3 regions of the Bhargavaea sp. GQ12 genome follow, and region 1 is predicted to be linked to each of the others. Evidence: riboswitches for the same ligand, from Rfam matches in the RefSeq annotation. Region 1 holds a riboswitch; each other region holds the start of a gene.
The links. Region 1 has a riboswitch for thiamine pyrophosphate ahead of thiT (energy-coupled thiamine transporter ThiT). Riboswitches for the same ligand answer to the same signal wherever they lie in the genome.
Positions count from the first base shown of each region.

Region 1 (10,447 bases):
CGATTTTGGCGAGGCCCGAAGACAGCATCACGGAAGATGTGCGGAAGCTGATTGCCGAAACCGGATTTACCGGATTTTCGAATTTTGATCTTAAATATGACAAAAGGACGGGCAGGTATGTATTTTTCGAGCTGAACGGCAGGCTTGGCGTCAGCAACTACTATGTCACTGCGGCGGGCCACAACCCTGCCACTTACTATGTGGACGACCTGATCAGAAAAGTGGACCTGCCCCCGGTTGTGAATAAAAGAGAAGCGCTCTTTAATGTCGTCCCCAAGAGGCTGCTTCTGAAGCAGATCAAGTCTGAGCCGCTTCGCAAAAAGGTCAAGGCGCTTTACCAGGAGGACAAGGCCACCAACCCGCTGAACGCGGAATTTGAAACAAACGTAAAACGTCGTGCGGTCGTCTGGGCGTCCACCATCAATTATTACCGCAAGTTTAAGCTGCACCCGCCTAAAGAGTAACCGGCGGGTGAAAATAGCCCGCTGTTAAGCGTCCCTCAGAAAAGGGTATGACTTGGGATGACAAGTCTTTTCTGAACGGGGGCGCATAGATTGAATAAGGTCTTTACCATGATTTCATTTGTTGGCGTTCCGCTTGTGGTAGCGGGTTCTTTCCTTCACTGGACGAGTCTGGTCATGTTCATCCTTTGCTGTGTGAGCATTATCGGGCTGTCCGCAATCATGGGAAGGGCGACGGAATCGCTCGCCATCGTATCAGGACCTCGAATCGGCGGGCTGCTCAATGCGACGTTCGGGAATGCGGTTGAGCTGATCATTTCCATCTTCGCTCTGAAGGCGGGACTGGTCGGCATCGTCCTGGCATCCCTGACAGGTTCCGTAATCGGAAACCTACTTCTTGTACTCGGACTGTCATTTTTCCTTGGAGGACTCAAACATAAGCGACAGAATTTCAGTTTGCGGGATGCCCGCTATAATGCCGGGCTCCTGATCTTTGCGATCATTGTCGCGTTCGTGATCCCGGAGATCTTCTCCCAGGGAATGGACGACCGGGGCACGATCAGCCTGAGCATCGGGATCTCGGTCATCATGATCCTGCTATATCTGGCAGGGCTATTCTTTAAGCTGGTCACACACCGCGGGTTCTTCACAGGAGCCGACAGAGAAAGCCAAGGTAAACCGCAAGAAGAGGAAGAAGCCGAGTGGTCGAAGGGCAAGGCGATCCTCATCCTGCTTCTGGCGACAGCTGCAGTCGCATTCGTCTCAGAAAACCTGGTCCATACATTTGAGGAAATCGGTGAGCGATTCGGATGGTCGGAGCTCTTTATCGGGGTCATCATCGTCGCCATCGTCGGAAATGCCGCGGAGCACGCCTCCGCACTGATCCTGGCAGTCAAGGACAAGATGGATGTATCCGTCGAGATTGCCGTCGGCTCAACGCTCCAGGTTGCGATGTTTGTTGCACCTGCCCTGGTCCTTGTCTCCCTGATGATGCCGGTGCAGATGCCGCTTGTGTTCACGGTTGCGGAATTGGTCGCGATGATCACAGCCGCTCTGCTTACTGTCGTCATCACGCTGGACGGGGAGTCAAACTGGTTTGAGGGGCTGACCCTGCTTGCCGCCTATCTCATCATGGGCATCGGGTTCTTCTTCCTTTGACCGAACAAATCCGGTTTCGTTTTCGTCCAATAAGGGAAAGATGAACTCGGTAACATCATGAGCAAGGAGAAGAATGCACCATGAGAGAATTACATGAAGGACCGATGGATGAGAAAAAGCAGTCCATCATCGATAAACTGGTTGATGAAGGTATTTTCAAGATCGACGGCAAGCAGCTGTATGAGCTGCCCATCTATACGTTATTGAAGCAATACACCGAGCTTCAGGAACAATAATCGTTGCCGGACGGCCATCAGCCGGCCGGCTTTTTCTATCGGAGGAATGAAGGATGCAGAACGAACGATTGCAGCGCATCCGGGATGAGTGGCTCGAGGAAGCGCCTATCCGGGAGATGCAGGAATTGATGGAGAACGGAAACATCACAGCGGAAGAAATGACGGTCATGTACCTGTCACGGATCTCGGAATACGGACGGAATGTCAATGCCGTCCTTGAAGTGAATCCGGAAGCTCTCCAGATCGCGCGCCAGCTGGACTACGAGCGCCGGGTGAAGGGGGCACGATCACCGCTGCACGGCATCCCGATCCTTCTCAAGGACAATATGGACACAGGAGACAAGATGCACACCAGCTGCGGGTCGCTCGCACTGGCCGGTCATTACGCGGCTGAAGATGCCTTCCTCGTCAAGAAACTGAGGGAAGCCGGTGCAGTCATACTCGGCAAAGCGAACATGACCGAGTGGGCGAACTTCATGTCCGACAAGATGACGAACGGCTATAGCTCCAGAGGCGGACAAGTGAAAAGCCCCTACGGCCAGTTTGACTGCGGCGGTTCAAGTTCCGGTTCAGCTGTCGCAATCGCAGCAAATCTGGCTGCGGCTTCGGTCGGGACGGAGACAACCGGATCCATCATCGAGCCGGCCGTGCAGAACAGCCTCGTCGGGATCAAGCCGACCGTCGGCGCCATCAGCCGGGCCGGTGTTATACCGCTGTCCATGACGCAGGACATACCCGGACCGCTTGCCCGCACCGTAGAAGACGCGCTGCTGATGTTCCGGGAGATGGTCGGAGAGGATCCGTCTGACCCGGTCACATCCCTTTCCGGTGTATGGGAAGGCAGGGACTGGGAAGCCAGTCTTGATCGGGATGCACTAAAAGGTACACGGATCGGCGTCGCGCGCAACATCTTCGAAAACGAAGCCGAAAGTGAAATCCTGGAACTGTTTGACCGTAAGCTGGAAGTTCTGAAGGCGTGCGGCGCTGAAATCATCGAGGACATCGATCTCGGCGTCATGGAAAATGACCTTGGCTACGACGTGCTTATGCACGAGTTCAAAGCGGCCGTAAATGCCTATCTCGGAAGGACACCGGCAAGCAATCCGATCCGGACATTGTCTGATGTCATCGAGTTCAACAGCCGGCATCCTGAAGAAACATTGAAATTCGGCCAGAACATGCTGGAGCAGTCGGACCGCACATCGGGGACGCTGACGGAGCGGGCCTACCTGGAAGCGCTCGAGCGGAACAGGCATCTGTCGTCTGAAGTTGCACTGGAACGGGCATTCCGCGAACATAATATCACCGCTCTTGTCTTTCCGCAGTCCCATGGCCTCAGTTTCGGTGCCGCTGCGGGCTATCCCGGAGTTGCGGTACCGGCCGGGAAGACGGAAGAAGGAGAACCGTTCGGCATCGCATTCTACGGACGTGCGTTTTCGGAACCGCTGCTGATCGGATTCGCTTATGCCTTCGAGCAAAGGGAGCAGGGCCGGGTCAAGCCGCCGAATGAGTGATTGAGTATAAGAATATTTAATAGGGGCTTCAGGATAGAAGTCCCTTTTTTCACATTCAGTGAAGACGTTGATTTACTTCATTGAGACGTTGACATACACAGACGTCCCCACTTTTATCGGGAACAGCCGCTAAAGGACGGGTAGCACCCGCTGTGCTAAAATAAAGCCATCAAGGATTGAAACGGGGAATGGATGATGAGTTGGATTGAACGGCTGGAGCCGCAATTCCGGAAAAAATGGACATTTGAAGAGGAGATGCCGATCCAGTCGAAAATGATACCTGCGATGATCGATGGACGGGACATCGTCGCGGAGTCTCCGACCGGGTCCGGGAAGACACTAGCGTATGTCATCCCTCTGCTGGAGCTTGTCGACGGCAACTCCAAGAAAACGGAAGCGTTGGTCATTGCACCTTCACAGGAGCTCTGCATGCAGATTGTCGAAGTGTTCCGTGATTGGACGGAAGGGACGGACATCACAGTCACGCAACTGATCGGCGGGGCTAATAAACAGCGCCAGATCGAGAAGCTGAAAAAGAAGCCGACGATCGTCGTAGGGACGCCGGGCCGTGTCTGGGAACTGGCCAATGACCGCAAGCTGAAAATGCACGATATCCGCCACATCGTACTGGATGAGGGCGATCAGCTTCTGGGACGTGACCACCGGACGGATGTAAAGTCGCTGATCGGGGCTGCCGCGCCTGACTGCCAGGTGGCAGTCGTGTCGGCCACCATCACGGATGAAATCCGGCTTGTTGCCGAGCGGTTCATGGACGACCCGCTGCAGCTTAAAGTGACTGCTGAAGAGCTGCCGAAGCAAGGCGAGGTCATCCACTCCTTCACGAAGGTGGATGATCGCGACAAGACGGACCTGATCCGCAGGCTATCCCATATGGAAGGCTTGCGTGCACTGGCTTTCATCAACAATACGGACCAGCTGCTCATGAAGGAGTCGAAGCTGAAGTTTGAGGGCGCGCCGGTTGCCGTCCTTCATTCCGGCATGAACAAAATGGAGCGCAAGCAGGCGCTTGACGGGTTCCGCGACGGCACAGTGCGCATCCTTATCGCGACTGATGTTGCGGCTCGGGGGCTCGACATCAGCGGTCTGACGCATGTGATCCACATCGATGTACCGCGCACCGAAGAACAGTACACACACCGTTCCGGAAGGACGGGACGAGCGGGAGCGGACGGGGAAGTGCTGTCGTTCGTGTCCTATCCGGATGAAAAGACATACCGGAAACTGACCCGTGCACTTCCGGGCAAGCCGGTACAGAAAGTCTGGCACAAGGGCAGCCTTGTCGAAGGATCCTCCAAGACCGTGCAGGCCGCGTCATCCCAGAAACCTTCGGGCAATGCGGGCAAGGGCCCGAGGAACGGCAAGAAAAAAGAAGGGAACAAGGGCGGCAAGCAGCGATGAAGCGGCTTGTCCTCCTGTTCAGTGCGTTGCTGATGATCCTTCCGCAAGCGGGGCTTGTGAAGGCTGCGGCGCCGGCCGCCTATGTCGCGCTCGGTGATTCCCTTGCGGCCGGTCAGACGCCAAACCGTGCGATCGACCTTGGCTATGCCGACATGATTGCGATGGAGTTGCGCAGGCATATACCGCTCGCCTTTTACTCGAAGGATCTCACCTATCCGGGGCTCACGAGCGGCCAGGTGCTCGAACGCGTGCGCTCGGATGAGGCGCGGCCGGTCCTTGAACATGCCACACTAATCACGGTTTCCTCGGGCGCCAATGACCTGCTCGGGCTTGTGCGGTATGATCCGCGGACAGGCACGCTCGCCTATGATCAGATTCCGGCGGACTATGCGCTGAACGGCGTCAGGAAGAACACGGCGGCCATCTTGGATGAACTTGCGGAACGGGCGCCGCGGGCGACTGTTTACATCATGGGTTATTATTTTCCATATCCCCATGCCCGTGAGGAGATGAAACCCGGCCTGCGGAAAGAGCTCGGCCGGCTGAACGCGATCCTGAAGAAGGAGGCAGAGGCCGCCGGGGCCGTCTTCGTACCGGTCGAAGAGGCATTTGCCGCCGAAGGCAGCCAATTGCTTCCGAACCCGGCGGACGTCCATCCGACGCTCGAAGGGTACCGCCGGATGGCGAATGCCTTTTTCAAGAGCTCTCCATACGGCCTGACTGTCGAGCCATGGGAAGTGCCGCCGCCGAATCCGGTCTCGTTCGAGGAAATGAACCGGCGGATGCAGGAGGCGGACGGGCGAAGTGCCGACGCAAGCGGTGAGACATTCTCCCGGTCTGCAGTCGATGAACATCTTCAGGGCATCCATGCCATTTACTTTAACCCCTCCGACATGCCGGAGGGGGTTTCGTTTTCCGTATAGGGCGTGAAACGTTGACGATCTTCGGTGAAATGTTGATTAAGTTTATTGAGACGTTGACGATCTTTTATGAAACGTTGATTAACTTCATTGAAGCGTTGGTGATCTCAGTTATAATGTCCCCAACCCAAAACCCCCGCCAGACCCGGCGGGGGTTCGTCTGTCCATATGAATTCCGGTTTATACCAGCCGTCCCTGGGACAGACTGGATCTATCGCTTAAGCAATCGCGGCGCAGTGCTGAACAGGAGGGCGCACGCGGCGGCTGTCAGGATGATCGACGGGATCATGTAACCCGCGTTGTAGACGATCGAATACCACCAGATGTTGTCGCCTGCATCAATGGCAGCCGCTCCGAAGAATACGACGCCGGACAGGACATGCATGACGTAGCGGAGCAGGCCGCCGATGACCGTCCCGATGACGATGCCTGTCACCATCCGTCCCTTCTCGCCGGAGTCGGCGCCCCGCAGCACCATCGGCCGCAGGAAAGCAGCGGCTCCGATTACGACAAATGCTGCGATGTAATCCAGGAAGCCCTGCACCGGGTGGATGATGTAGGCGCCTGCAAATGTCTGGAGAATGCCGAGGATCAGCCCGGTGAGCAATCCGCCCCCGAGCCCCCAGCGAAAGGCCATCAGGACGATCGGCACCATCGTGAGGCTGATGGAGCCGCCCTGAAACCAGAGTTTGATGGAGATCTGGTCGAGGACAAAGCCGATCGCGGAAAAGATCGCGACCTCGATCAGGAATTGAAGACGTTTGTTGCGCTGCATAGGAAGATACCCCCATTTAAATAGTGTCGCAAGATGGGGATGACCAATAAAAAAAGCATCCGGGACAGAGCCGGACGCCTTCGGGCATCGTTTTCCATCCACATCCCTGCGCAAGCATGACCTTACAGGTTCAAAGGGTCTGGGCGCCGGCCGCCCACTCTCAGCCGCATCTGCGGCTCCCCTTGTGGTTCAGTTATTCAGTATGGACAATCCAAGTGTAGACTACCCGGCCGGTGTTTTCAACCCGTCCCCGCATAGGATAGGAACAGCTGTGCCGCTTACCGGAAGGAGCACCCCATGGACAATCCCCGCCTTATCGCGTCATTTAATTACTTCAGCATCCTATTCGCCCCCGTCCTGTTCCCGCTTATTCTGCTTTTGGCCTCGGGCGATGGCCTGGTCCGCCGCCACGCGAAGCGGGCGCTGGCCATCCAGCTCCTCCCGGCTGTGCCGCTTTGTGCGCTTCTGGTCACGACTTTCATCGCAGCCAATGAAGTGAGGGAAGCGGCGTTCACCGGTATGGCGCCGTCATTTGGGCATGCGGGCACGACTGTCCTGCTCACTCTTTTGTATGCGGTTCTGCAGGGGGCGGCGTTCGTCTGGTGCACCGCGGCAGGAATCCGTGCGCTGAAAACCTGACTGTTTGGCGACCGTCCGGTCTGTGGTATAGTGGAAATTGAATCCACAGAAGGAAGTGCTGAATCGAATGATCGCGAAGACGACAGAAGACTTCGAGAACCTCAAGAAAATCGGGCGCATCTGTGCGGAAATCCGCGATGCGCTGAAAGACGCCGCAAAGCCCGGTGTCACAACCAAACAGCTCGATGACATGGCAGGCCGCATGTTCGAGGAAAAGGGTGCCGTCTCCGGTCCCAAGGGCGAGTACGATTTTCCCGGCTTCACATGCATCAGTGTCAACGAAGTGGTTGCCCACGGCATCCCGGATAACTATGTGATCAAAGATGGTGACATGGTCAACATCGATGTGTCCGGATCATACAATGGCTACTTTGCCGATACCGGGATTTCGATCGTGGCCGGCGAGCCGGACGACGAAAAGCAGAAGCTGATCGACGTGGCCAAGTCGGCCCTCGACAGTGCGTTGGAGAAAGTGAAGCCGGGCGCACGGCTGAACCAGATCGGCAAGGCGGTCAGCCGCGAGGCAAGCGACAACGGCCTGCATGTCATCAAGAACCTGACGGGCCACGGTGTTGGCCGTTCACTGCACGAGGAACCGAGCCATGTGCTGAATTACTATGACCGCTGGGATACGACTCTTCTCAAAGAAGGCATGGTCCTCGCTGTCGAGCCGTTCATCTCCCAAAAGGCTGAACACATTATCGAAGGCGGGGACGGCTGGGCGTTCATCACGCCTGACAAGTCGCTTGTCGCCCAGATCGAGCACACCGTCATCGTCACGGCTGACGGACCACTTCTCATTACAGACATCAGCGAAGACTAAAAAACGGTCCCGGGAAATTTCCCGGGACCGTTTGGCGTATATTGGCTGATTAATCTTCTGCCGTTCTCGGCACTTTTTGGCTTTGACGACTGGAAATGATCATCCAGGCGATGACGGCACCGGCGAGGAAAAGCGCAGCTGCGCTAACAAGCGGCTCGTCCAGCCCGTTCCTTGCAGCGACCATGAGGGACATCCAGGCGAACACGATGGCATACATATGGTCCTGGTGATGATAAAGGAAATGAAGCGCGGCCGCAGCGGCAAATGTGAGCGTGATGATCGCCCAGAGCGCGTCACTCAGGCCCAGGCCGCCCCAATCATTTGCCTCTAGCGCGTAATGGACTGCAACCAGAACGCTGAAGAAGAAATAGGAAAAGATTCCTGAGACGGGTATCCGTCCGGAAATGAGGTTCTCCTTTTTCGGATAGGTGAAGTAAAGGGCGGCAAGAATGGCGAGCATGGCCACTTCCGTTGCGGTGAACAGGATAAAGCGTTCTTCCTGCCAAGTGATGAGTTCGATGATATGGAGGACGCAGGCCGTGATGAAAAGCGCGGCCCGCAGATTTGCGGTTGCCGGCCGGTCCGCCTTTCCGCCGTCCCGGATCACGTACAGTACGAGGAGCGGCACGAGGACGAGCAGAACCAGCGACGAGTACATGGACGGCATGAAGACGACCGGAAGCCGCGCGGCAATCTCCCCGGCGGGCCGCCCGAATGCCGGCATGAACAAAGCCGACGCATGGAAGCCGACCGCCGCAAGCAGGGCGATCCCCATCAACAGTTTTCGGATCAATCTTCTTCACCTCCTACCCGTATTAGTATACATGGGTTTTTCGGTATTTACGGCGGAAAGTGTGACGCTTTTTTGCCAGTTGGCAAGTTTCGCCTTCCGAACAACCGTGTTATAATTGTAAGGAAATTGTTATTAGAAAATTGGCAAACAGTCAGGGGGAATTGGGATGTCAACAACCACGTATCCGGTCACCTGGGACCTTGAGACGTTCTTTAGAGGCGGAAGCGAATCTGAAGAACTCAGAGCCCATCTAGATGAAGGGGCGGAAAAAGTCCGGAGCTATGCAAAAGCGGTCGCGGATTTCAGCACACCGGAAGCCGCCGACGCTGCAGAAAAGATTGTGGCCCTGATCGAACAGACAAAGAATACCTCGGCCCACCTGAGAGAGGCCGGAGCGGTCATCGGCTGCTTCCTGGCACAGGACACGACAGATAAAAAAGCGAATCTCCTGCAGGGAGAAACATCCGCGCTGGGTGCGAAGTTCCAGACGGCGTTCATGTCGCTGCAGCAGAAACTGTCGAAGACAGATGAGAAGGTCTGGGAAGAGCTGCTTGCCTCCGGTCAGCTCGAAGAATTTTCGTTCATCCTGGGTGAATGGCGCAAAAAAGCCGGAGCCAAGCTTCCGGAAGAACAGGAAGCACTCATTACAGGCCTGTCCGTTGACGGCTACCATGGATGGGGCGAGCTGTACGACCTGCTTGTCGGGGACATGCAGGTGAAGGTCACAGTGGACGGAGAGGAGAAGGTCCTTTCCGTCGGCCAGGCAAACAACCTCGGCACGCATTCCGATCCCGCGGTCCGAAAAGAAGCGTTTGAAAAGCTGGAGGCAGCATGGGCTGAGAAAGAAGAATTCTTCGCGAAAGCTCTTAACTCGCTCGCCGGCTTCCGCCTGCAGGTTTACGAGAAACGGGGCTGGGACCAGGTCCTCCGCGAGCCGCTCGAGTACAACCGCATGAAGCAGGAGACGCTCGACGCGATGTGGGGTGCCATTTCGGCCAATAAAGGGCCGTTTGCGGAATACCTGAACCGCAAGGCAACCCTGCTCGGCAAAGACCAGCTTGACTGGTATGACTTTTTCGCACCGGTTTCCGAATCGGCTTCAAAACTGGATTATCAGGATGGCGCTGAATTCATTCTGAAGCATTTCGGAAAGTTCGGTCCGGAGCTGGAGTCGTTCGCCCGCATGGCATTCGAGAACGGCTGGATCGAGGCGGAGGATCGTCCGAACAAGCGCCCGGGAGGCTTTTGCACCGGCATGCCGCTTTCGGAAGAATCCCGTATCTTCATGACGTATAGCGGTTCAATGTCGAACGTCGCCACACTGGCACACGAGCTCGGTCACGCATTCCACTCCTATGCGCTCCGTCCGGTCCATCAGCTAAACAGGCAATATGCGATGAATGTGGCGGAGACCGCGTCAACATTCGCGGAGATGATCGTGGCGGATGCAGCTGTTAAGGAAGCAGGGACGAAGGAAGAAAAAATCGCCCTGCTTGAAGACAAGGCTCAGCGCAGTGTCTCCTTCTTCATGAATATTCATGCGCGCTTCCTGTTTGAAACGCGATTCTACGAAGAGCGGAAAAAAGGAGTAGTTTCGACCGCACGCCTGAACGAACTGATGGAAGAAGCACAGCGCGAGGCTTATGCCGGAGCGCTTGGAGAGGCACACCCGCACTTCTGGGCCTCCAAGCTGCACTTCTACATCACCG
Region 1 is NZ_JCAXEU010000030.1:3,888-14,334, forward strand. Features, by position in the region: gene AC6CHQ_RS15815 (carboxylate--amine ligase) at 1-464, shown strand, start outside; gene cax (calcium/proton exchanger) at 573-1,619, shown strand; gene AC6CHQ_RS15825 (Fur-regulated basic protein FbpA) at 1,700-1,855, shown strand; gene AC6CHQ_RS15830 (amidase family protein) at 1,909-3,369, shown strand; gene AC6CHQ_RS15835 (DEAD/DEAH box helicase) at 3,565-4,788, shown strand; gene AC6CHQ_RS15840 (SGNH/GDSL hydrolase family protein) at 4,785-5,711, shown strand; gene thiT (energy-coupled thiamine transporter ThiT) at 5,920-6,483, opposite strand; TPP riboswitch at 6,570-6,676, opposite strand; gene AC6CHQ_RS15850 (magnetosome magnetite crystal formation protein family) at 6,781-7,122, shown strand; gene map (type I methionyl aminopeptidase) at 7,190-7,945, shown strand; gene AC6CHQ_RS15860 (TspO-related membrane protein) at 7,995-8,738, opposite strand; gene AC6CHQ_RS15865 (M3 family oligoendopeptidase) at 8,905-10,447, shown strand, end outside.

Region 2 (10,447 bases), on a different contig from region 1:
GCCTCAGAGCCTTCCTGCACAAACTCATGCACCCCCTCCATGCGTCCAACTTCCGACAGATCATCCGGCGTCCGGACCCTGTAGTGCACGCGAGTGATGTGCTTGAGTTCACTGAACCGGCCGGTTTCGATGATTCTGCCTTCACGGATGATGGCCATCCGGTCGGCCAGCTTTTCGACCTCAGAGAGGATGTGGCTGCTGAGGAGGATGCTTTTGCCCTCAGATTTTGCCGCAAGCACATGATGGTGGAACGTCCGCTCCATGAGCGGGTCGAGCCCGGTTGTCGGCTCATCAAAGATCAGCAGGTCCGCCTCCGACAGGAACGCGGAGATCAGCGCGACTTTCTGCCGGTTCCCCTTTGAATACGTCTTGCATTTCTTTTTCGGATCCAGCCGGAACTCCCGGATCATGGCATCCATCTTTTCTTTGTTTTCATTTCCGCTCAACTTCATGAAAAAGCGGATCACTTCGCCGCCGGTCAGATTCGGCCATAGCTGGACATCGCCCGGCACGTAGGCGATATGCTTCCGGTAGTCCGGCTGCGCGGCCACCGGCTTTCCGTGGATCCGCACTTCCCCCGATGTCGGGCTGATGGCTCCGATAATGGCCCGGATCGTGGTCGACTTACCTGCGCCATTCGGCCCGATGAACCCAAACACTTCCCCTTCCCGGATTTCAAAAGAAACATCATCCACTGCGGTGAACTTTCCGAAACGCTTCGTAATCCCCTTTAGCTCCAGCACGCTCATGACCGGTCCCCCTTGTAATAGATCGTCTTCATCGCTTCCAGATACACATCGAATTCATCCCAGTAACGGTCCAGGTCATTGAAGTCCACGCCTTCCGTTTTCATCCGCTCCTCCGCCTCCCGCGCATAGCCGTCAAATGTCCACTGGACGAGCCGCATGAGTGTTTCCGGAGGCAAGTCGCCGCGGAACCGTGACAGATCGAGGCCGTCAAACATCTTCCGTGTCCCTTCCTCCATGAGTGTTTCCAGCCGTTCCTTGAAGAAAGAAGGCACTTCGGGCGACAGAAAGATCACCGCGGCAAATGCGGAGATCTCAGGATGCTGCCGGAAATAGATGCGCTTAGACTCCGCGATGCGGGCCATCCGCTCGATGAATCCCTCCTGCTCCGTGCCAATCCACTCCTCCAGGCTTTGTTCCATATGATTCAGCGCAAAGCCGATGCAGTCCCGGAACAGGTCTTCCTTGTTCTCGAAATAGTAATACAGCATCCCCTTGCTCATGCCCGCATTCTTTACGATCCGGTTTGTTGATGCTTTGCCGAATCCGTTTTCCGCGAACTCCCTCATGGCTGCCTTCAGAATCTCTTGCTGACGGTCGCTTTCCAAGCGCCTGAATGATTCTTTCATCGTTTACACCCCGTTCTGCGGATGGTATTGACCACCCTGGTCAACGCCAGTATATGACAAGTTGACCAGGGTGGTCAAACGAGAGCAAAAACAATGCGGAGGCCACCTGCCTCCGCATTTCATCCGGCTTCTATTAGCGCTCACAGAAGGTGAGTGAGGCCTAATGATAACCATACCCCCAGCCTCGAGGGCTCATATGATTCTATGAACGATCATCCGGGATTTATGAACGCTCCCCGATTGCGGGTAGCCGGCCCGCCGACTCCAGACGGATTGCGATGGCCAGGCCGATCAGCGCGCCGCTGATGCTCGAGACGAGAAATGCCGGCAGGAAGAACAAAGCACCTGCCGATGCGCCCATCAGGAGATTGGCATAGGGCGCCGCAAGAAGCGAGGCGATGATGCCGGTTCCGAACATCTCGCCTGCCGATGCCGTCCATGTCCTGCCCGTCTTCACGTAAAGCCAGCCTGCCAGGAGCGCGCCGATCATGCCGCCGGGAAAGGCGAGCAGTGAACCGGTCCCGGTGAGGATCCGGATCAGTGCTGTCAAAAATGCAATCATGACTGCAGGACCAGGCCCGAGCGAGACGGCTGCGATGACGTTGACTGCGTGCTGGACAGGGTAGGCCCGCGCCACGCCCGCCGGGAAAGAGACAAATACCGAGCCCGCTACTGCAATCGCGGTGAACATGGTCATGAGGACGAGTGTCTTTGTATTCCATTTCATGTGACCGCACGCCTTCTCCGCCTAATCGTTTCCTCAATCGCCATCCGGATCTCCCGTGCCGACCGCTCCGGATCATCCGCCAGGGAAATCGCCGTGATGACGGAGACGCCGGATGCGCCGGACGCGATGACAGGGCCGGCATTAGCCGCAGTGATGCCGCCGATGCCGACTGACGGGAGCTCCGGGAATGCCTCAGCCGCTTCCCGGAGCGGCAACGTGCCGCAGACCGGGCGGGCATCCGGCTTGGATGTCGTCTGGTAAACCGGGCCGATGCCGACATAGTCCGCACCTGCAGCAGCGGCTTCCCGGACTTCATCCAGGTTATGCACCGAGACGCCGAGGATCCGGTCACCGATTAGCCTGCGCACTTCTCCGGCGTCACCGTCATCCTGTCCGATATGGACACCGTCTGCCCCGAGCTCCAACGCAAGGCGCACATCATCGTTCACGATAAACGGCACGCCGTATGCCCGGCACAAGTCCCGGCAGGCTTCGCCGAATGCACGCAGTTCACGTCCCTCAATCGCACCGGGGCCCTTTTCCCTCAGCTGGAAGCAGGTGATGCCGCCCCTCAGCGCCGTCTCCAGCACCTCCAACGGATTGCGCGCGCCGGTATTTGGGCTTCCCATAATGAAATAAACGCCTAGCTTCTCACGAATCAATGAGCACCTCTCCTTTCAGGGCGCTTCCCGCCCGGTGGTATGCCCAGTGATTGGTCGGCCCGTGACCCGCTCCCAGGCCGAGGCCGTCGGAAATCGCCGCGTGGATAAACCGCTTGGCTCCAACGACCGCTTTTTCAAGCGGTTCCCCGGCCGCAAGAAATGCCGTAAGTGCCGCAGAAAACGTGCAGCCGGTGCCGTGGGTGTCTTTTGTCCGGATCCGCTCCGCCGATAGCCAGATCCGCTCCCCGCGACCATCCATAAACAGGTCACAAGCCCGCTCTTCTCCCTCAAGATGGCCGCCCTTGACGACAACGGATTGGGTGCCCAACGCAATCAGCCGGCGCCCGGCTTCCTCCATGTCTTCCAAGCTCCGGATCATCATCCCGGCAAGCACCTCCGCTTCAGGGATGTTCGGAGTGATGACCGTGGACAGCGGCAGAATCTTTTCCCGCATCGCCTCCACGGCCTCTTCCCGCAGCAGATGCGCGCCGCCCTTCGCAATCATGACGGGGTCCACGACAAGCACCGGGTGGCCCGCACCGGCAAGACCCGCCGCGACTTCAGCAATAATATCCCCGGAAAACAGCATGCCGGTTTTAACGGCGGCCACATCAAAATCCGCAAACACCGCATCCATCTGTGCGCGGACCGCCTCCGGGCCGAGCGGCCAGACGCCGTGCACACCGAGCGTGTTCTGAGCGGTGACGGCAGTGAGCGCGGACGTGCCGAACACGCCCAGCTCCTGGAAGGTCTTCAGGTCCGCCTGGATGCCCGCGCCGCCGCCCGAATCCGATCCTGCGATTGTCAGTGCCACACTTGTCATGCCCGCACCTCCTCGGCCGGCTCCGGAACCGCGAAGTCTTCCTCTCCCAGTAACGCCAGCCGGTCGATAAACGCAGAAAGGAAGCTTCCCAGAAGAGATGAAGTTGCCGCCGCCCGCTCTCCTGCCGCCTTGTAGAAGGCGAGTGCCGCGGCCACGGCGCGGAACGGGTCATCTTTGCCCACTGAGAGAAACGCTCCGCACACCGCGCTCAGCAAACAGCCGGCGCCGGTGATCCGGCTCATGACCGGATGTCCACCGCTGATGCGCACGATCCGCTGACCGTCCGTCAGCGCGTCCGTTTCCCCAGTCACCGCCACAACGCATCCGTACTGCCGTGCCACCTCCGCGGCAACTGTCTCCGTGTCCATGTCACCATCACCGGCATCCACCCCCGAAGCCTGCCAGTCCACGCCCGCAATCGCGGCAAGTTCACCTGCGTTGCACCGGATCAGCGTGACATCCACCGCCCCGAGCAGCCGGCTGACGGCGTCCCGGCGGAATTGCGTCGCGCCGGCACCGACCGGATCCAGCACGACGGGATTCCCTGCCCCGTTCGCCGCCTTGCCCGCCATTTCCATCGCCTCCAGCGACTCCCGGTGGAGCGTACCGATGTTCAGCACCGTGCACGACGCGGCTGCTGCCATTTCTCCGGCTTCTTCCGGCGCGTCCGCCATGACGGGGGAAGCACCGAGTGCAAGCAGCCCGTTTGCCTGGAAGTTCGCAACGACGATGTTCGTCATGCAGTGGACAAGCGGCCGCCTTTCACGGAGTTCCGACAACAGTTTGCTCATCGGACCCCCTCCATTTCCGGGGTTTCCCACTGTTCTCGTGTCCATGCCATTTCCCAGAAGTTCAGCTCATAGATGCTGCTTTTGCGGAACCTCTCCCCAAGTTCCAGGATGCGCTCCTCGGGCAGTTCCTCCGCCAGCCGGTTCATCCTGTCGATCTGCTCGTTCACGAGTTCGCCGAACCATTCGGAGCCATAGGTTGCGATCCACTTATCATAGATCGGGTGACCCGGCTCAGCGCCCTTCAGCCGCTCGCCGATCTCCCAATACAGCCAATAGCACGGAAGCAGTGCCGCAAGCACATCTGCAAGATCACCCTCGACGGCCGCCCTGTACATATGTGACGTGTACGCATAAGCAGTCGGCGCCGGCCGGAATGCCGCATGCTCTTCCGGCGTCACACCGAGCATCGTGAAGAATTCCTCATGAAGTGCCAGTTCCGCTGAGCATGTCGCTTCCGCATGCTTGGCAAAGCTTTGTGTCGTCAGCAGGTCTTTCGCCTTCACCGCGCCGAGCGCCTGGACTTTTGCGAAATGCGACAGGTAATACGCGTCCTGCAACACATAAAATCGGAAGACGTCCTCATCGAGCGTTCCGTCCGCAAGCGCCTCTACGAAAGGATGTCGGAAACTTGCCTCCCAGATCCCATCGCACTCCCGCCGTACCCGTTCACAAAATCCCATCTTCTCCGTCCCCTTTCCTAATTGGAGAACATGAAAAAGCCGCCTTCCGGATCAACGCGGAAGGCGGCCTGAATCAGCATTCGGATAAAGCAAAAGCTGCGCGGCCCCACTTCCCTACGCCGGTATGATCCGGATCAGGTTCCAAGGGTCCGCGCAGCCCATGCGCGTCTCAGCCTTTCGAAAGGCTCCCCCAGTGGCAGTTCATGTTCGGTTTTCACCATCACTATATCATGGGCAGAATATTTTGCAAGAGGGGCCTTACCTGCAGATCCGGCCGACCGAGTCCCTGATGAGCGCTTCTACCAGATCTGTTTTAAGCCGCTCAGGCTCCAGGAAGGCGTGGAGTGCAAGTCCGTCGATGATGGAATAAAGGCGCTCTGTCTCAAGCGTAAGGTCCAGGCCGTTTTTCAGCACGCCTTCATATTCGAGAAAAGAAAGCATCTTGCTGACCGCTTCATAGACACCGACTTCCGGAATTCCTTCCAGGTCCCGCCGGTGCCGGACATGCGCCTGGAAAGTAAACCATACATCCGTCTCCGCACGCCGTTCCGCATCCATCGGCACGATCTCGAGGAAAACCCGGATCACCTTTTCCCGGGGCGGAAGATCTTCCTGCAGAATGCCCAGTGCCCGTTTTTCAACCCGTTCATTGACAAGGCGCATCGCGTACACCAGCAGTTCATCCTGGTCTTTAAAGTAATGCCGCAGGGCACCTGTCGACAGCCCCGCTTCCCCGGCAATGTTGCGAACCGTCGCTCCTTCCATGCCCTTTTCCAGGATGACCCGCCACATGGCCTCCGCAATCTGCTCGCGCCGCTCCTCATGATTCACGATTTTTGGCATACCACTAGTATATCATCGATTTTTAAATAAAACACTTGTGTTAAATAAATACAACGTGCTAAAATCTAAATAACACAGATGTATTAAAAAGGAGTGCAAACATGAGCCTCATCGCCTACCTGATCATTGCCGTGGAAATCGGATTCTGGGTGTTTATCGCTGCCGGCCTTGTCACACGCTACCTGCTCGGAAGAAAACGTCTCGGGCTGCTGCTGCTCGCCATGACGCCGTTGCTGGACCTGACGTTGCTGATCGCGACAACCTATGACATCCTCGCCAATAAAGCGACTGCCACGGCCGCCCATGGCATCGCCGCCATCTACCTCGGCGTCTCACTTACCTACGGCAAACGGATGATCCGGTGGGCGGATGAGCGCTTCCGTTACCACATCATGAAAAAGGGGCCGAAGCCTGCAAAGCGGTACGGTTACGAGCATGCCAGGTATGAACTGTCAGGATCACTTCTTCATGTGCTGGCCTGGATGCTTGGCGGCGGGTATCTCTATCTTCTGATATACCTTGCGGGAAATCCCGGTCAGACCGAAGCCCTTTCCCAGATCCTGAAAGTCTGGTCGATTGTTGTCGCCATCGACCTTGCCATCGCCCTCTCCAATTTCATCTGGCCCAAGAAAGGAAAAGCGGACAGCGCCCACTGAGGTGCTGTCCATTTCTGTTATGTAACAATAAATAAGTTTCCATGCGTCCTACTTTAGGGAAGAGTGGAAGAAACTGTCCGGGAAACCGGACACGGGAGTGATGAAATGGATCCGTATATTTTCGGGGCGTTTGCCCTGGCTTATCTGGGGCTGCTGGTCTGGGTGCTGAAGAAACAGCGTTTCTGGACCCTGATGAGTGTCCTGGCGGCAGTCGCGCTGGCGCTCGTCTATGACAATGGCATTCTGGCAATCGGAAGCCTGATCGGCGAAGGCGCACTTTTGGAAGGTCTCAGTCTTGCCCGCTTCTGGCTGCATGCCCTTGTGACACCGACACTCATCCTGTTCTCGCTCGGCGCGATGCGGCAGGCGGGGATCGGATGGGCACAGAAGGGATGGGCGGCGCTGCTGTTCTGGGCAGCCGCCATCGCAGCAGTCGTCGTTGAATTCATCACCGTGCTCAGCGGTCTGAAGCTGGAGAAGGACGAAAGTTATGGCGTGCTGAGCTATTCAGCTGCCGAAGAAGCTTCGGGGCCGCCTGCCATGATCCTGATCGTTCTCGCGGCGCTTTTGGTCGCCGGGCTATTCCTTGCATGGAAGGCCGGTTCATGGTGGATGCTCGCCGGCACAATCGCCATGACCATCGGAAGCATGTTTAATCCGGATATCCCGAGCGAAGCTGCAACGAACCTGTTTGAGCTTATTCTGATTGCCTCTCTTGCGGTGACGAAGGTGAAGCTGGAGCACAAAGAAACCGGCAGTGAAGCATCCGGATCCCATGTCCTCGAATAAAGTCCAATAAGATGACGGCATGCCCAAAACCCGGCCAATCCCCACTTGCGGGAAAGGCCGGGTTTCTCTGTTTATACGTATCACAGCAGTCGGCTGATGCGCTTTTCCAGCATCAGCATGCCCCCTTCGCCCGCCTGGTAGTGGCGGAGGCGGCCTGTTTTATCGAACACGTAATAGGCAGGCACGTACCGGTTGCCGAATGCCCCGGTCAGTTCCTTCGCCCCGTCAACAAAGACCGGCTGGGTGATGCCGTGGGCAGCGGCGGCCTCTTTGATCTTCTCCATATCTGCATCATCTCCGGAGCGGGGCATATGGACAGCGACGACATTCAGCCGATCTCCGTATTTGTCTCGGATCGCGCTGATATGGGGCATCATGTCCTTGCAGAGTCCGCAGCTGACGGACCAGAAATGGATGAGTGTCGGCCGTTCGCCGACAAGGTCCGCCTTTGTTCTCACACCGTTCAACCATTCGGTTGCGCCGCCGAGTTCTGGCATCGGTGTGCGCAGTTTCATCCGATCTCCTCCTGTATGAAAGATCTACATCCCGCGGTCAGTTCGCGGCGAGGCGGCCGCCCGCCTGAAGGCCCTGAAGCGTACGGAGCGTTTCATCGACATCGCGGCCGATATCTTCCCGGAAAGCCGCCTGGTAGCGGAGCCGGCCATCCGGGCTGATGATAAAGAGGCCGCGGAGCGTGATACCCTCTTCCTCGATGAGCATGCCGTACTCCCGGGAAACAGAAAGCTTCCGGTCCGAGGCGAGCGGGAAGCTCAGGCCGCCGGGACCGTTGTTGCTGCGGGTTAGCCCTACCCAGGCAAGATGGGTATGGATGGTATCCGTTGAGACACCGATCATTGAGGCATTCAGTTCCGCGAACTCGACATGACGGTCAGAAAACGCCGTGAGTTCGGCCGGGCTTGAAAGCGCAAAGTCCAACGGATAAAAGATCAGGACCGTCCATCTGCCCTTCCTCATGTTTTCCTCCAGGCTGACCATGCCGAATTCCCGGTTCGGCAGGACGGCCTTCATTTCAAAGCGGGGTGCCGGATTGCCGATCATTCTTTCATTCATTTTCACTGCCCCCTTAATTTAAAGAAAATTCAAATTAAATTAAGGAAAGAATAGCAGAATCACGGCTGCTTATCAATGGGGTCAGTGTTTCCCAAGTCCCCTGATATCACGGGTCAGCTCAAGGAACCGGCGGTCCAGGTCTTTATATTCCGCGTCATCCGGCGATAGCATGCTGAGTTTGCCAAGTACGGCCTGGCGTTCGGTCTCGAGACGCAAGCGCTCCTCTTCACGCGCTTTCCCGTCGCTGCCTCTTTCGGTTTCTCCCCGTTTTTCTTCCCACTCGGCAGGCTTCGTCTGCTGTTTCGTCACGGTCTCTTCCCCGAATATAAGAATGCCGTCAGCAAGCTTTTCCGTGAAATACCGGTCGTGTGATGCGAACAGGAGCGTCCCGCGAAATGTCCCGAGCGTCCGCTCAAGCGCCTCCCTGGATGGCAGGTCGAGATGGTTGGTCGGCTCATCGAGCAGCAGTACGTCGGTATCTTCGAGGATGAATCTCATCAGCTTCATCTTAAGCCGCTCGCCCATGCTCAGGCCGGATAGAGGGAGTGTCCAGTGCTCCGCGGTGAATCCGAGATTCGCGAGATCGGTGCGGAGCTTTCCCTGCTGTTCGAATGTGGCGGCGGAAAAGTAGGCCTCCATCGTCTTCGATAGCGGCAGGTCCAGCACCGACTGGCTGAGGACGCCGACTGTCATCCCTTTCGTCCGCCAGATCTCCCCTTCATGCGGTTCTTCGCCGAGCAGCATGCGGAACAGCGTCGTCTTGCCTGAGCCGTTTGGTCCGAGAAGGGCGAGGCGCTCTCCGGAAAGGACAGTGAACCGGACATTCCGGAAAAGCGTACGGGTGCCAAAAGACTTTGAGACGTCCCGGAGTTCGAATACTCGCGTCCCCTTGCGGCGTCCGCCTTTCACGTCGAATTTCACGGACCCCTCCTCTTCAGGCTTCTCTACACCATCCTTTTCCAGCTCGGCTTCAAGGCGTTTGCGCTTGGAGCGGATCTGGATGTCCTTTTTCTTGGCCTTGACCCGGTAGTATTCCTTGTAGCCGCCTTTTTTCGTGGACTCCCGGTGCGCCTTGTCCGACCAGTCCGACAGCTGCGCAATTTGTTCATGGACACGTGTGATTTTTTTCTGCTGATGTTCGTAATGCTTCTGCTGTGCAACCCTTGCCGCTTCCTTCTTGTTCCGGTAATCGGTGTAGTTGCCCTCGTATTCGGTGAGGGTGCCGTGATCCAGCTCCCATACGCGATCCGCGACTTGGTCGATGAAATGCCGGTCGTGGGACACGATGATGAACGTCGACCGGCTTTCCCTGATCTGTCCGATCAGCCGCTCCAGCGCTTCCCGGTCGAGATGGTTGGTTGGCTCATCAAGCAGCACAAGCGGGCTTTGTTCCGCGAGGGCGGCAGACAGCCGCAGCTTCATCCGCTCACCCCCACTCGCGGTATTGTATGCAACCTCTTCTGGTAAGCGCCATTTTTTCCGTTCGGCCAGCACTTCTCCAGAAGCCATATTGAGGTCTGGTGACGCCTCTTCCTGCCTGAAATAAGTGACGGACGGCCGATTTACGATCCACCGGACAATCCCTGAAGACGGCTCCCGACTGCCCGCAATCCTGTCCATCAGTGTTGACTTGCCCGCTCCGTTCGGCCCGACAAGCGCGATGACCTCCCCTTCCGGGATATCGGCAGACACCTTCTCAAAAATTGTGACATCACCGTATATAACGGAAAGTTCCTCCAATCTACCAAGCAACATACAGATTCCTCCCTGTTTCCCGGAGGGCATGAAAAACCCCCCGGCCATAGTGGCCGGAGGGATCCGAAAAATGCTCATTTACACGTCGCCAAACAAGCCGCATCTATGCGGCTGCGTATCTGGATGACGATGGAAAAATGGGCAGACGGATCCCGCCGACGTTCGAAAAAAGCATCCGATTCGTCTAAAGCGCTCCGTCACTTGTCCATCGTCCCATTCGTCATCCCTTTCGATTTAAGTTGAGAACAGATTAACATATGCCCCGCTGCACGGCA
Region 2 is NZ_JCAXEU010000009.1:111,178-121,624, reverse strand. Features, by position in the region: gene AC6CHQ_RS10215 (ABC transporter ATP-binding protein) at 1-749, opposite strand, end outside; gene AC6CHQ_RS10210 (TetR/AcrR family transcriptional regulator) at 746-1,375, opposite strand; gene thiW (energy coupling factor transporter S component ThiW) at 1,599-2,102, opposite strand; gene thiE (thiamine phosphate synthase) at 2,099-2,731, opposite strand; gene thiD (bifunctional hydroxymethylpyrimidine kinase/phosphomethylpyrimidine kinase) at 2,754-3,587, opposite strand; gene thiM (hydroxyethylthiazole kinase) at 3,584-4,378, opposite strand; gene tenA (thiaminase II) at 4,375-5,058, opposite strand; TPP riboswitch at 5,153-5,260, opposite strand; gene AC6CHQ_RS10180 (TetR/AcrR family transcriptional regulator) at 5,317-5,901, opposite strand; gene AC6CHQ_RS10175 (hypothetical protein) at 6,003-6,557, shown strand; gene AC6CHQ_RS10170 (phospholipid phosphatase) at 6,663-7,346, shown strand; gene AC6CHQ_RS10165 (TlpA family protein disulfide reductase) at 7,427-7,861, opposite strand; gene AC6CHQ_RS10160 (peroxiredoxin) at 7,899-8,417, opposite strand; gene abc-f (ribosomal protection-like ABC-F family protein) at 8,499-10,172, opposite strand.
Region 2: linked by a shared signal. The riboswitch ahead of tenA (thiaminase II) and the one ahead of thiT (energy-coupled thiamine transporter ThiT) in region 1 are both predicted to bind thiamine pyrophosphate.

Region 3 (10,447 bases), on a different contig from region 1:
TGTCGCCGAAGCCGACCAGGTCGGGTGCGATGACATGGAACCGGTCTTCGTATTCCGGAAGGATCGCTTTCCAGTTGGCCGCCGCACTCGCTCCCGGGCCGCTTCCGTGGAGAAGGATGACCGTTTCCGAATTGCCGACGCCCCCCTCGTGGATATACGTTTCGTAATCGCCTGTTTTGACTTTGCGCTGTTTGATTGCCATGTGTATCAAGCCCCTTCTGTGTTTGTTTGGTTCGAAAATCAGCTCGCTGCCACGATACTGCGGATGACATCCCGCTGTGTACCGCAGTCGATCGCCACCCGGACTGCCATGGACCGGTGCCCCAATTTGGTTCACTCGACAAGTACTGACAATATTTTTGATAACGCTTACATCGTTCTTGATGAAATATTACGACAATGGTTCATTAACAATCAATGACTATTGGAATCTCCGTGTGTGCTTCATAGTTTTCCATCCGTTTACCAATAAAAACTTACGGAAAAGCGTCTTTGCATTTTAGCATTTTAATAGCACCCCAAAGTTGGAGCGCCTATTGTGTCACATTAACCTTTCCGCGAGAAGGCTCGGGCTTCTTCAGAAATACCAGTCACGCTGACTTCCAGCTGTATGACCTTTCCCGCGGCCGGCTCCCGTATTCTCTCGTCTTCCGGGAGCAGTTCAGATGCAGTTGTAACGTACAGGCAGTCCCGGCCGAAGGCACAGGACGTCGCATGTGTGACCGGCAGCTTCACTCGCTCAAGCAACTGTCCGGTCTCGCCGCAAACCTTGCACAGAACCGCGTTTTCTTTAAACCGGTCCGCAACAAACTTGGATTTAAATAACGCGACCCATAAGTCCCCATTCGCATCCATGGTCATGCCATCCGGAAAGCCGTCTTCTCCGGGAAAGCCTGCTAGCCTTCGGCGGTTAAGCAATAGGGGGCCATCTTCGAGCTCCATTACCCAAATAGCACCTGTGCCCGAATCCACATGATAGAATTTCTTTTTCTTTTCATTGATCGCAATCCCGTTGGATAGGATCAGTTCATCATTAAATTCCGTCACTGTCCGGTCCGGCCCGATACAATAGAGTCTGGCAGGATGATGCGGATAGGGTTCCAGCGCAGTCGCCGGATCTTCCTTGAATGCCTTGAAGCGATGATCCACTGTCCCTACCCATATCCGCCCCAGGGAGTCTTTATGGGCATCGTTCAGGAGGATATGCGGCTCCAAATCAAAGGAGAGATAGTCTTCAAGCATCTCCGTATGGCGGTTGAACAAGAAGATTTCATGCATCGCCACCAACAGATAGTGATCCTGATCGTGTTTGATCACCGATGTCACCGGAAACGGCAGCTTCCAGACTTCATGGTCACCGGTTACGACATCTTGGCTGATTACGCTTTTCGCTTCCAAGTCAACAAACAGCAGACGGTTGATTTCTTCATCCCAGAGCGGCCCTTCCCCGAATCGTGCGGTATAGCCTTCAATCGCTTTCAATTTACTTCCCCCTTACGTATCCGTAATAGACGGCAGCCAAGTCACAAGCGCCGGCAAAGTTGTAATGATGAAGAGCAGCACAATCATTAGCGCCACATAAGGCGATGCGGCCTTTGTCATCCTGATCAGACCCACACTTCTCCCCTGCTTGTCCGATACTTGCATCATGACAAACAAATTCATCCCAAGCGGCGGTGTGATGGCCGCAATTTCAAGGGCGATGATCATAAAGATTCCAAACCAGATCATGTCAAAGCCATAGATGGCCATGATCGGGTAAAGGATTGGTGTCATGATCAGAAGGATGGACACGACTTCCATAAACATTCCAAGAACAAAAAGAATCAGTGTGACAAGTGCCAGGAATGCCCATTTATTTATATCTGCCGCCTCAAAATAAGCTTGGATGGTCTGCGGCAATTCGATCAGTGTGATAGAAAATCCGAAAAGGAGTGCCGATCCCAAGATGAAACAAATCATTCCTGTATTCGCGGCGGAAGCCCGCATCACTTCGATCAGTTCCTTCCACCCGACACTCCGGTAGACGATTACCGCAAGCAGAATACTGACTACCGCAGCAACCCCCGCGGCTTCCGTTACCGTGAAAATGCCCGAATAGATTCCTCCGATAATAATAACGGGGAGCAAGAACAGCCACATCACTTCCTTGAGAGCAGTGAACCGCTCTTTCATCGGTGCCTTTTCCCTGCGCTTCAGCCCCCGCGATGTAAAGACAATAAACAAGATAAATAAACTGATGAGAACAATCCCGGGGATGATCCCTGCCATGAAAAGCTTGCCGACTGATTCCTGGGTCATTGCGCCGTATAGGATCATCGGCCCGCTCGGCGGGATTAAAATACCCAGTGTTCCCGCACCTGCGACGACGCCGTATGCCAGCCGTTTCGGATAACCCATCTTGATCATTTCCTCAGAAGCGATGTAACCGAGTGTTAGAACGGTCGCGACACTGGAACCGGTTAAAGCCGAAAAAAAGGCGCACGTAATGACGGTGGCAATCGCCAGCCCTCCCGGAAGATGTCCAAACCACGCATCGGCAGCACGGAATGCCCGCGTTCCCAGACCGCTCTGCAGGATAATCTGACCGGTCAGAATAAAAGCCGGAATAGCAACCAGCATGCTGTTATTCAAGGAGTTATACATGACCTGTGGTATTTGAAGGTTCGCGACATCCGCCCCCATATAAACGATCAGGATTCCGGAACTGATCAGCAGCATCGTGAATGCCACCGGCATGCCCAGAAACAGCAGCAGCAAAAACAACCCGATAATCACTGCGTATTCCATTCGCCACCTCCTGACTGCACTTCCGGATCGGGCATCCAGATCACCAAGATTCTCCGGACAATGGAGAGGACAAGGAGGACAAAACCAATAAACACAAACGCTTGGGGAATCCAGATTGGCACCTGGAGAAGTGACAGATCTTTTGTATTGAACGTAAGTGACTGCTGGAACATGTCAAAAGCCAGCTTGGAAATGTAGAGGAACAGAGCAAGGCTGACTGACATAAGCAAGGTTTCCAACATTCTTTTCATACCGGGATTCAGCTTACCTAAGAGGATATCAACCCGGATGTGCTCATTTTTCTTCATTGCATAGGAAGCGGCCAGGAATGATGCGGCGATGAACATATAAACCGTGACCGGCTCGACCCAATGCGCGCCAATGTGAAAATATCGGGCAATGACACCCCAGGTCACCGCAAAACAGATCAGGAAAACTGAAATACCTGCGAGAGCGCCTGCAGCATCGATGACTCTGTCCATCAGTCGCATAACCCATTTCATCTTGCAATCCCCCCTTCTAATAAGAAAGAGGACAAAAGCAGCAATCTCTCTTGTCCTCCCGCTTTGTTATCTGTTGTCTTCGATGATTTTCAGAACTTCTTCTCCTACAGGTCCGGCCTCTTTAATAAACCCTGCTTTCAATTCCGCAAATACCGATTCAAATGCAGCCCGGTCGATTTCATGGCCTGTCATTCCTTCACCCTCAAGGGCAGCAGTTGCATCCGCATAAACCGCTTCCTGTTCTTTCGCGATCCAGTCCTGGGCTTCGGCTGCGGCTTCCAGCAATACATCCTGTGTCTCTTCGTTCAGACCGTCCCACCATTTCTGATTAACCGAAAGCAGAACGATACCAGCGTTGAACTTCCCCGAGTACCGATTGCTATACTCGAAGTATTGCATTGCCTGGAACCCTGCAACTGATGAGACAGCGGCGTCAATTGTTCCACGCTGCAGTGCCTGCGCAGTTTCGGCGCTGGAGATGGAGACCGGTGTCCCGCCCACCAACTCTACAAACCTGGACATTGTAGGGCTTGTCGTCCTTACCCGCATCCCCTCGAAGTCTTCTGGCTTCAGAAGCGGTTCGTCCGTTGAAGCAAAATAGGCAAAGCCTGAATCTGTCCACAGCAAGGGCTTTACGCCAAAGTTCCCCAACTCTTTTTCAAACACCTCAGCCAGCCCATTTTCAAAGCTTCTGTGAACATGAGCGTAGTCATCAAATACAGGCAAGGTCGAAAAATCGGCAAGTGGTAATTGGGATGACCACATTTCCATCGTGTTCACTCCCATTTCGATCTGTCCGCTTGAGACGGCATTCGGCATCGCCGTATCAAGATAGAGCTGGCCGGACGGATAAATTTCGATCTCGATCTTGCCGTCACTTTTTTCATTGGCCAGTTCTGCAAAATGCTCATATCCTTTTGAAGCGAACAAGCCGACAGGATAGCTGTGGGCGAGCTTCGCTTTCACTTCCTGAATCTCCCCGCCGCCTTCGGAATCAGCTTGGGCCGCCTCCCCTTCTTCCCCATCCGCCGAAGAACACGCGGACAAAAGCACAAGAAACAGTCCGAGCACAGTCCATGAGAATTTCTTCATTTTCAAATCCCTCCCGTTTGATGTCCTTGCATTTCTCCAACTCAATGGCCAAAAGGCATTTTGAAAGCGCTTTATCCAGTTAAGTTGACTTGATTATAGAGGACAGGCCGTCAGTGTTGTTCAGGAGGATTTGTTTGATAAATCAATAAACTTAGTAGATTTATTATGGACGGGCCTGACGGTTCCTTCTATGCCGCAGAAAAAAGAACCTCCCATGAAACTGGAGGTCCTAATTAGCTTGCTTATTCAACAGAAACTTGCGGAGCACCGGTTTTGGCCCTCGGCATTTTCACCGCGACATACCAGACCAGCGCCAGTGCAAACAGGCCGACGGTGCTGATGAGGAGCGGGAAACGCCCGATGTCCTGGTTGAACAGCTGCATGATCGCTCCGAAGACGAATGGTCCAAGGATACCGCCAAGCCCCTGTGCCACAACGACGAGACCGACATAGGAAGTCCCGGAATTCGGCGGCGTCGCCTCGGTGACACGCGCGAACACACCCGGAAGCCCAATGCCCATCCCTGCGCCTCCGATGATGCTTCCGATGAAGATCATCGTCAGGCAATGGGAGAAGTAGCAGACCAGCATCCCCACACCCGTCATCAGGACGGCGACCGGCAGATAAGAGACCGGGAGCAGATGCTTGACCTTCCCGAAGACAAAACCGGCGAGGAGTGTTCCGAACGTAAAGACGGAAATTGCCATGCCCGCCTGTGTCGCAGTGCCGAGCTGGTCGTTCTGGATGACAACCGAAATGTTGGTCACATAGCCGAAGATCAGAGCGGAGTAAACCATCTGTCCGAGTGTGACCGAATAAACCACTTTCGGTGTTTTGACTTTGACCTTTCCGGCTTCCGCCTGGCCTTCCTTCTTTTTTGGTTCCGGCAGGTAGAGGAACGTCAGCGCCAGGATGAAGATCGGAAGCAGGTATGTGAGGAACCCGTACTGCCAGCCGAACGCATCCGCCAGCATGCCGCCCGCGAGCTGGTAGAAGATCGCTCCGATGCAGGCAACGGTGGACGTACCGAAACCGATCAGGAAGTCCTTCTCGCGTCCTTCGAAGAAGTCGGTGATGATATCAATCGACAGTGGCATCGTGATCCCTACACCGAGTCCGAGCATCCCGCGGAAGGCGATGATGAGCGGCAGATTATCTGCAAGGAAGAATGGCATGGTTCCACCGATGACGAACAGCGTCAGACCGGTGAACAGGAGATGACGCTTGTTAAAACGGGCAGACAGCTTGCCATAGAAAAGTGCGGGAAGAATCTGCAGCAGGCCCGGGAACGTCGCCACCATCATCACGATGGTCGGGTTATAATCCGGGAACGCCTTGATAATGTCGGCCATGATCGACCCGGCAACGCCCGCCGCCACGTCCTGGAACGCGATGAGCACAATGAGGAACTTCAGGAAATTGCGGTTGATGTTTCGCTTCATAAGATCCCCCTTAATGAATTGAACCTCACAACAATCCGACAGGAGCCGTGTTTACCTTTTTTATAACGGACCAGCAGATCGTCCCCCTTTCTCTCCCTCCGGAGAAGCAATAATTTGAATTGAGAAAGCGCGAAATTTATTTAAAGCGCTTACATCTATTCGCTCACTTATTGTATTTAAAATTTTCTGTATATTAAATACTGAAAGGTAAAGTCCATAGATGGTTACCGAATTACCTAGTCGATGGTGGTAAATAGTTGTGGAAATCAACAAGCGACATGAGTTAAAAGACCCACCAAAATCTAATTGGAATTTTCTGTTTATCCATAAATACCCAAACTCTTTTTCTGCCTTCATGTTCCAGGGCGTCAGGCTTAGAGTTAATTGGACCCCCTTTACTTCCCCGCCCCCTTCCTCTACACTGGAGGCATCGGGGCAACCCGGGACACAACAAACTGTATACCGTCAATTGCACTGGGGGTGCCCGTTACGGGCTGAGATGAGAGCGCTGCTCCGATCCCTTTGAACTCGATCAGGTTAGGACCTGCGTGAGGAAGTGCGGCGAGTTTCATTGCGCCCTTCTGTTAATGGGCATGTTCTGAAATTACGGCTGCATCTTCACGGGTGCAGCTTTTTTGTGTTCATTTTCAGAAGGGGGAATTTAGAAATGGAAGAATTGCAGTGTGGAATGAGCCCAATCGTGGGGTTCCGGTTTACGCTCAATCCGATGACCGATGATTTTGTGGCGGTCATCAAGGGAGCGCTTAAAGAGGTGGACACGTCCGCGGTATGGATGCACACGGATGATGTGTCGACGGTCATCCGCGGAAAGCAGGTGCATGTGTTCAACGTGGCGAAGGCGCTGGCCCTCCACGCAGCGAAAACCGGCGTGCATGTGGCGCTGAACGGGACATTTTCGGCGGGCTGCCCTGGGGACACCGCGGGAGATGCCTACCTGGACAAGCCGGATGAGGTGCTGAACAACGACCCGACCAAGCAATATGTATCGTCGCAGTTTGCATTGTATCCGATGAATAATCCGGATTACATGTCGGTCATCTACCGTGAAGTGGAGCGCGCGAAAGAACGCGGCGTCTTCAATGAGTCAATGCATTACGCGAGCGGGATCCATGGGGATATCCACGATGTGTTCGACTTTTATGAAAAGACGTTTACCCACGCCCGCTCCGAGGAGCACCGCCATCTCGTTATGACGGTCTCGATGAGCATCAACAGTCCGTCCCACGGAGGGAAATGACATGTTGAAGTCATGGAAACTCAAAGAGATTGTGCTCATGTCCCTGTTCGGGGTGGTATTCGGTATCGTGTATCTTGTCGCCATCCACTTCGGGAACATCTGGGCGGGCCTGATCGGGCCGATCGCCTATGAGTGGATGTTCGGCATCTGGTTCATCGTGTCGATCCTGTCGATGGCCATCATCCGCAAGCCCGGTGCCGCGGTGTTGCCGGAGACGATTGCCGCCATCATTGAAGTCATGCTCGGCAATGCGGTCGGCCCGCGCCTGATCTTGTCCGGAGTTATCCAGGGTCTCGGCGCCGAAGCGGCATTTGCCGCCACCCGCTACCGGCACTTTAATCTGGCGGTCATGATGCTAGCAGGCGCCGGTGCTGCGGTGTTCAGCTTCGTTTACGGTTACTTTGTCTCGGGCTATGCCGCGCTTGACCCGTCGTTCGTGCTCCTCATGTTCACGCTGCGCGTGCTGAGCGGCGCCATCATTGCAGGAATAGGCGGCAAGTACCTCGCCGACGGACTGCTGGCAACTGGCGCGCTCCGCGGTTACGCCATTTCCCGACCGAAACAGGGTGGGGCCGGTGCATGATCCGATTCTTGCGCTTGAGGATGCCTCATTCCGTTTTCCTGTTGACCCGGACAACACGTTGAACGGCTTGACGTTCGATATCCACCGAGGCGAGCGGGTCGTCATCAGCGGGCCGAGCGGCTGCGGCAAAAGCACCCTGCTTTACCTGCTGAACCGGTTGTATCCGCTGAACTGTGATGGAATTGTGGAGGGTGACATCCGTCTGTTCGGGAAAAGTGCCGACGATTACCGGCCCGGGGAGATCAACCGGCTGATCGCGACCGTCTTCCAGGATCCGGACTCCCAGTTCTGCATGACGACCGTCGAGGAGGAGCTCGCCTTCACGATGGAGAACTTGCGGGTTCCCCGTGCTGACATGGAGCGACGGATTGTGAACGTGCTCGATCAGACCGGACTCGCGGACTTCCGCCATTCGGTCATCCAGTCCCTGTCCGGCGGCCAGAAGCAGCGTGTTGCCACTGCCTGTGCACTTGTGGCAGAGCCGGAGGTCCTCCTTCTGGACGAACCGCTCTCCCACCTCGACCCGCTGACCGCCCGGAATTTCGTCCGGTGGTTGGACAGCCTTCAAAAGCAGACCGGCCTGACGATTGTCGCGGTGGAACACCGGCTTGATCTGTGGGAGGGATTCTTTGAAAGGGAGATTGCACTCGGCTCGGAAGGCCGGCTTCTTGCGGACGAGCCGGCCGTCCCAAAAGCTCCGGTTGTTTTCCCAAAACGCGCCTCCGGCATCACCGGCAGGCCTGCCCTATCTGTATCGGACCTGTCGGTTGAAATCAGCGGGAAACAGCTGCTTGCTTCGCTTTCATTTGATGTGAGTGAAGGCGAAATCGCCGTCATCGCTGGACCGAACGGGAGCGGGAAATCGACTCTTGCCAAGGCGCTCTGCGGCATTTACAAACACTCCGGTACCGTCCGGTCACCCGGCACCGGATACGTTCCCCAGTCACCCGAATTCCTGTTTCTGACGAATTCCGTCGGGGACGAACTCGCCTTCTCGGGCTTAGTTACGACGGAAACGCAGGACGATCTCGCAAAACGGCTGAAGCTCATGCCCATTTGGGATGCGCATCCGTTCTCGGTCAGCCATGGACAGAAGCGCCGCGTCGCGATTGGCGCAATGCTCGCCGACAACCGCCCGGTCATCATCATGGACGAACCGACATCCGGCCAGGACGCGGCAGGTCTGCAGGAGCTATTTTCGCTTATTGACGAACGCTCCCGGGAAGGCATCACATTCCTGATCATCACCCATGACATGGAATTCGCCGCGGCTGTCGCAGATTCGATTTTCTTGGTTAATGAAGGACGCCTGACCGGAAAATTCAAAGCGGAGGATGTGTGGGCGGACTCTGCACTGCTGTACACACACCACCTTCTCCCGCCGAAAGGAGCGGACAGCCGTGAGCCGGCTTTTGCATGACATGAACCCGTCGGTGAAGTTCGTCATCGTGACTGTCTCCATGCTCACGCTGGCCTTCTTCTTTGATCCATGGACGCCGCTACTTTTCTGGATCGCGATCCTCGTCCTTCAAGTGACGATGAGCCGGATCAACTGGAAGCTGTGGGCGCTCATGATGCTGCCCTTCACGCTCGGCGCTGTCGGATACCTGTGGACGACACTCGTCTTTGGAGCGGACACCGGCGGTGAAGTCATCGGCTCCTTCGCTGGTATCCAAGTCACTGATACGCAATGGGCCCATGCCTGGTCACTGACTTTCCGGGTTATGGCCTTCTCGACGCTGTCGCTGCTGTTTGCCTTCACCACGAATCCGGTCACCTTCGTCATGAGTCTCATGCAACAACTCAAGATCTCGCCGAAAATCGCCTACGGCACGATGGTCGGCTACCAGTTCCTGCCCGTCTTGAAAGACGAACTCACCCAGATCCGGCAGGCCCAGCGCCTCCGCGGGGTCGGCCGGGACCGGCACTGGTGGCAGCGGATCGCCGGCACCAGACGCCTCCTGATCCCGATGCTCGCCGGAGCCGTACGAAAAGCCGAACGCGCCGCCTTCGCGATGGAAGCGAGGGGATTCACCGGAGAACGGCGCGAAGAATTCTATCGGCCAGTGAAGGTGAGCGGTCTCGATTATGTATTGGCAGGCGTGTTTCTGGCAGTACTGGCCCTGAGTTGTGCGGGTGGCCTCGTTTTAGGGAAATGAAGCAAGCATCCGGCAATGGGTTGCCGGATGCTTTTTGATTGCCGCTATTGAGAGCGCTCATAGATTTCTACGAGCGCTTTCGGCAGTTCTATGAGCGCTCCGGCCATTTCTATGTGCGCTTATCGAGCTTCTATGTGAGCTTCTTCTAGTTCTACGAGCGGTCACTCTTTGATTGCCCGCCTCTGACAAACACCTTCACCTTCCCGCTCCGTTCCACTGTCGCAAGCAGGACATCCTTCAATTGCACATAGTGCTCTTCTTTCAGCACCGATAAAAACCACGTTTCATCCTTTCCTGCCTGCCCGAGCGCTTGTCGGTCGATCTTTCCTTCCCTCATGACGACAACCGGCAGGTCAAACGGCTCAGGTATCATGTCAAAGCCCTGGCGGGTCGGCCCCTGGTATTGCGGACTTTCGAAAAATGAAATTGTGCCGTCTGGCTCCCATAGCGCCAGCGACAGTTTCCGGAGGTCTTCAATCCTCGCCTTCCGCGCCTCGGAAAGCAGATAATCGATGGTGATTCGGGCTTTTTTCAGGTTCGGATAAACGAGCTGCCCTTTGTCCACGAGCGGGAGCGGCCGGGGCAGAACGAATTTTCGAATGCTCCCTGATTTCAGAACG
Region 3 is NZ_JCAXEU010000017.1:17,259-27,705, reverse strand. Features, by position in the region: gene AC6CHQ_RS13405 (alpha/beta fold hydrolase) at 1-202, opposite strand, end outside; gene AC6CHQ_RS13400 (SMP-30/gluconolactonase/LRE family protein) at 547-1,482, opposite strand; gene AC6CHQ_RS13395 (TRAP transporter large permease) at 1,495-2,790, opposite strand; gene AC6CHQ_RS13390 (TRAP transporter small permease) at 2,775-3,293, opposite strand; gene AC6CHQ_RS13385 (TRAP transporter substrate-binding protein) at 3,360-4,385, opposite strand; gene AC6CHQ_RS13380 (MFS transporter) at 4,628-5,827, opposite strand; TPP riboswitch at 6,294-6,399, shown strand; gene AC6CHQ_RS13375 (YkoF family thiamine/hydroxymethylpyrimidine-binding protein) at 6,495-7,085, shown strand; gene AC6CHQ_RS13370 (ECF transporter S component) at 7,087-7,668, shown strand; gene AC6CHQ_RS13365 (ABC transporter ATP-binding protein) at 7,661-9,088, shown strand; gene AC6CHQ_RS13360 (energy-coupling factor transporter transmembrane component T family protein) at 9,069-9,827, shown strand; gene AC6CHQ_RS13355 (YetF domain-containing protein) at 9,979-10,447, opposite strand, start outside.
Region 3: linked by a shared signal. The riboswitch ahead of AC6CHQ_RS13375 (YkoF family thiamine/hydroxymethylpyrimidine-binding protein) and the one ahead of thiT (energy-coupled thiamine transporter ThiT) in region 1 are both predicted to bind thiamine pyrophosphate.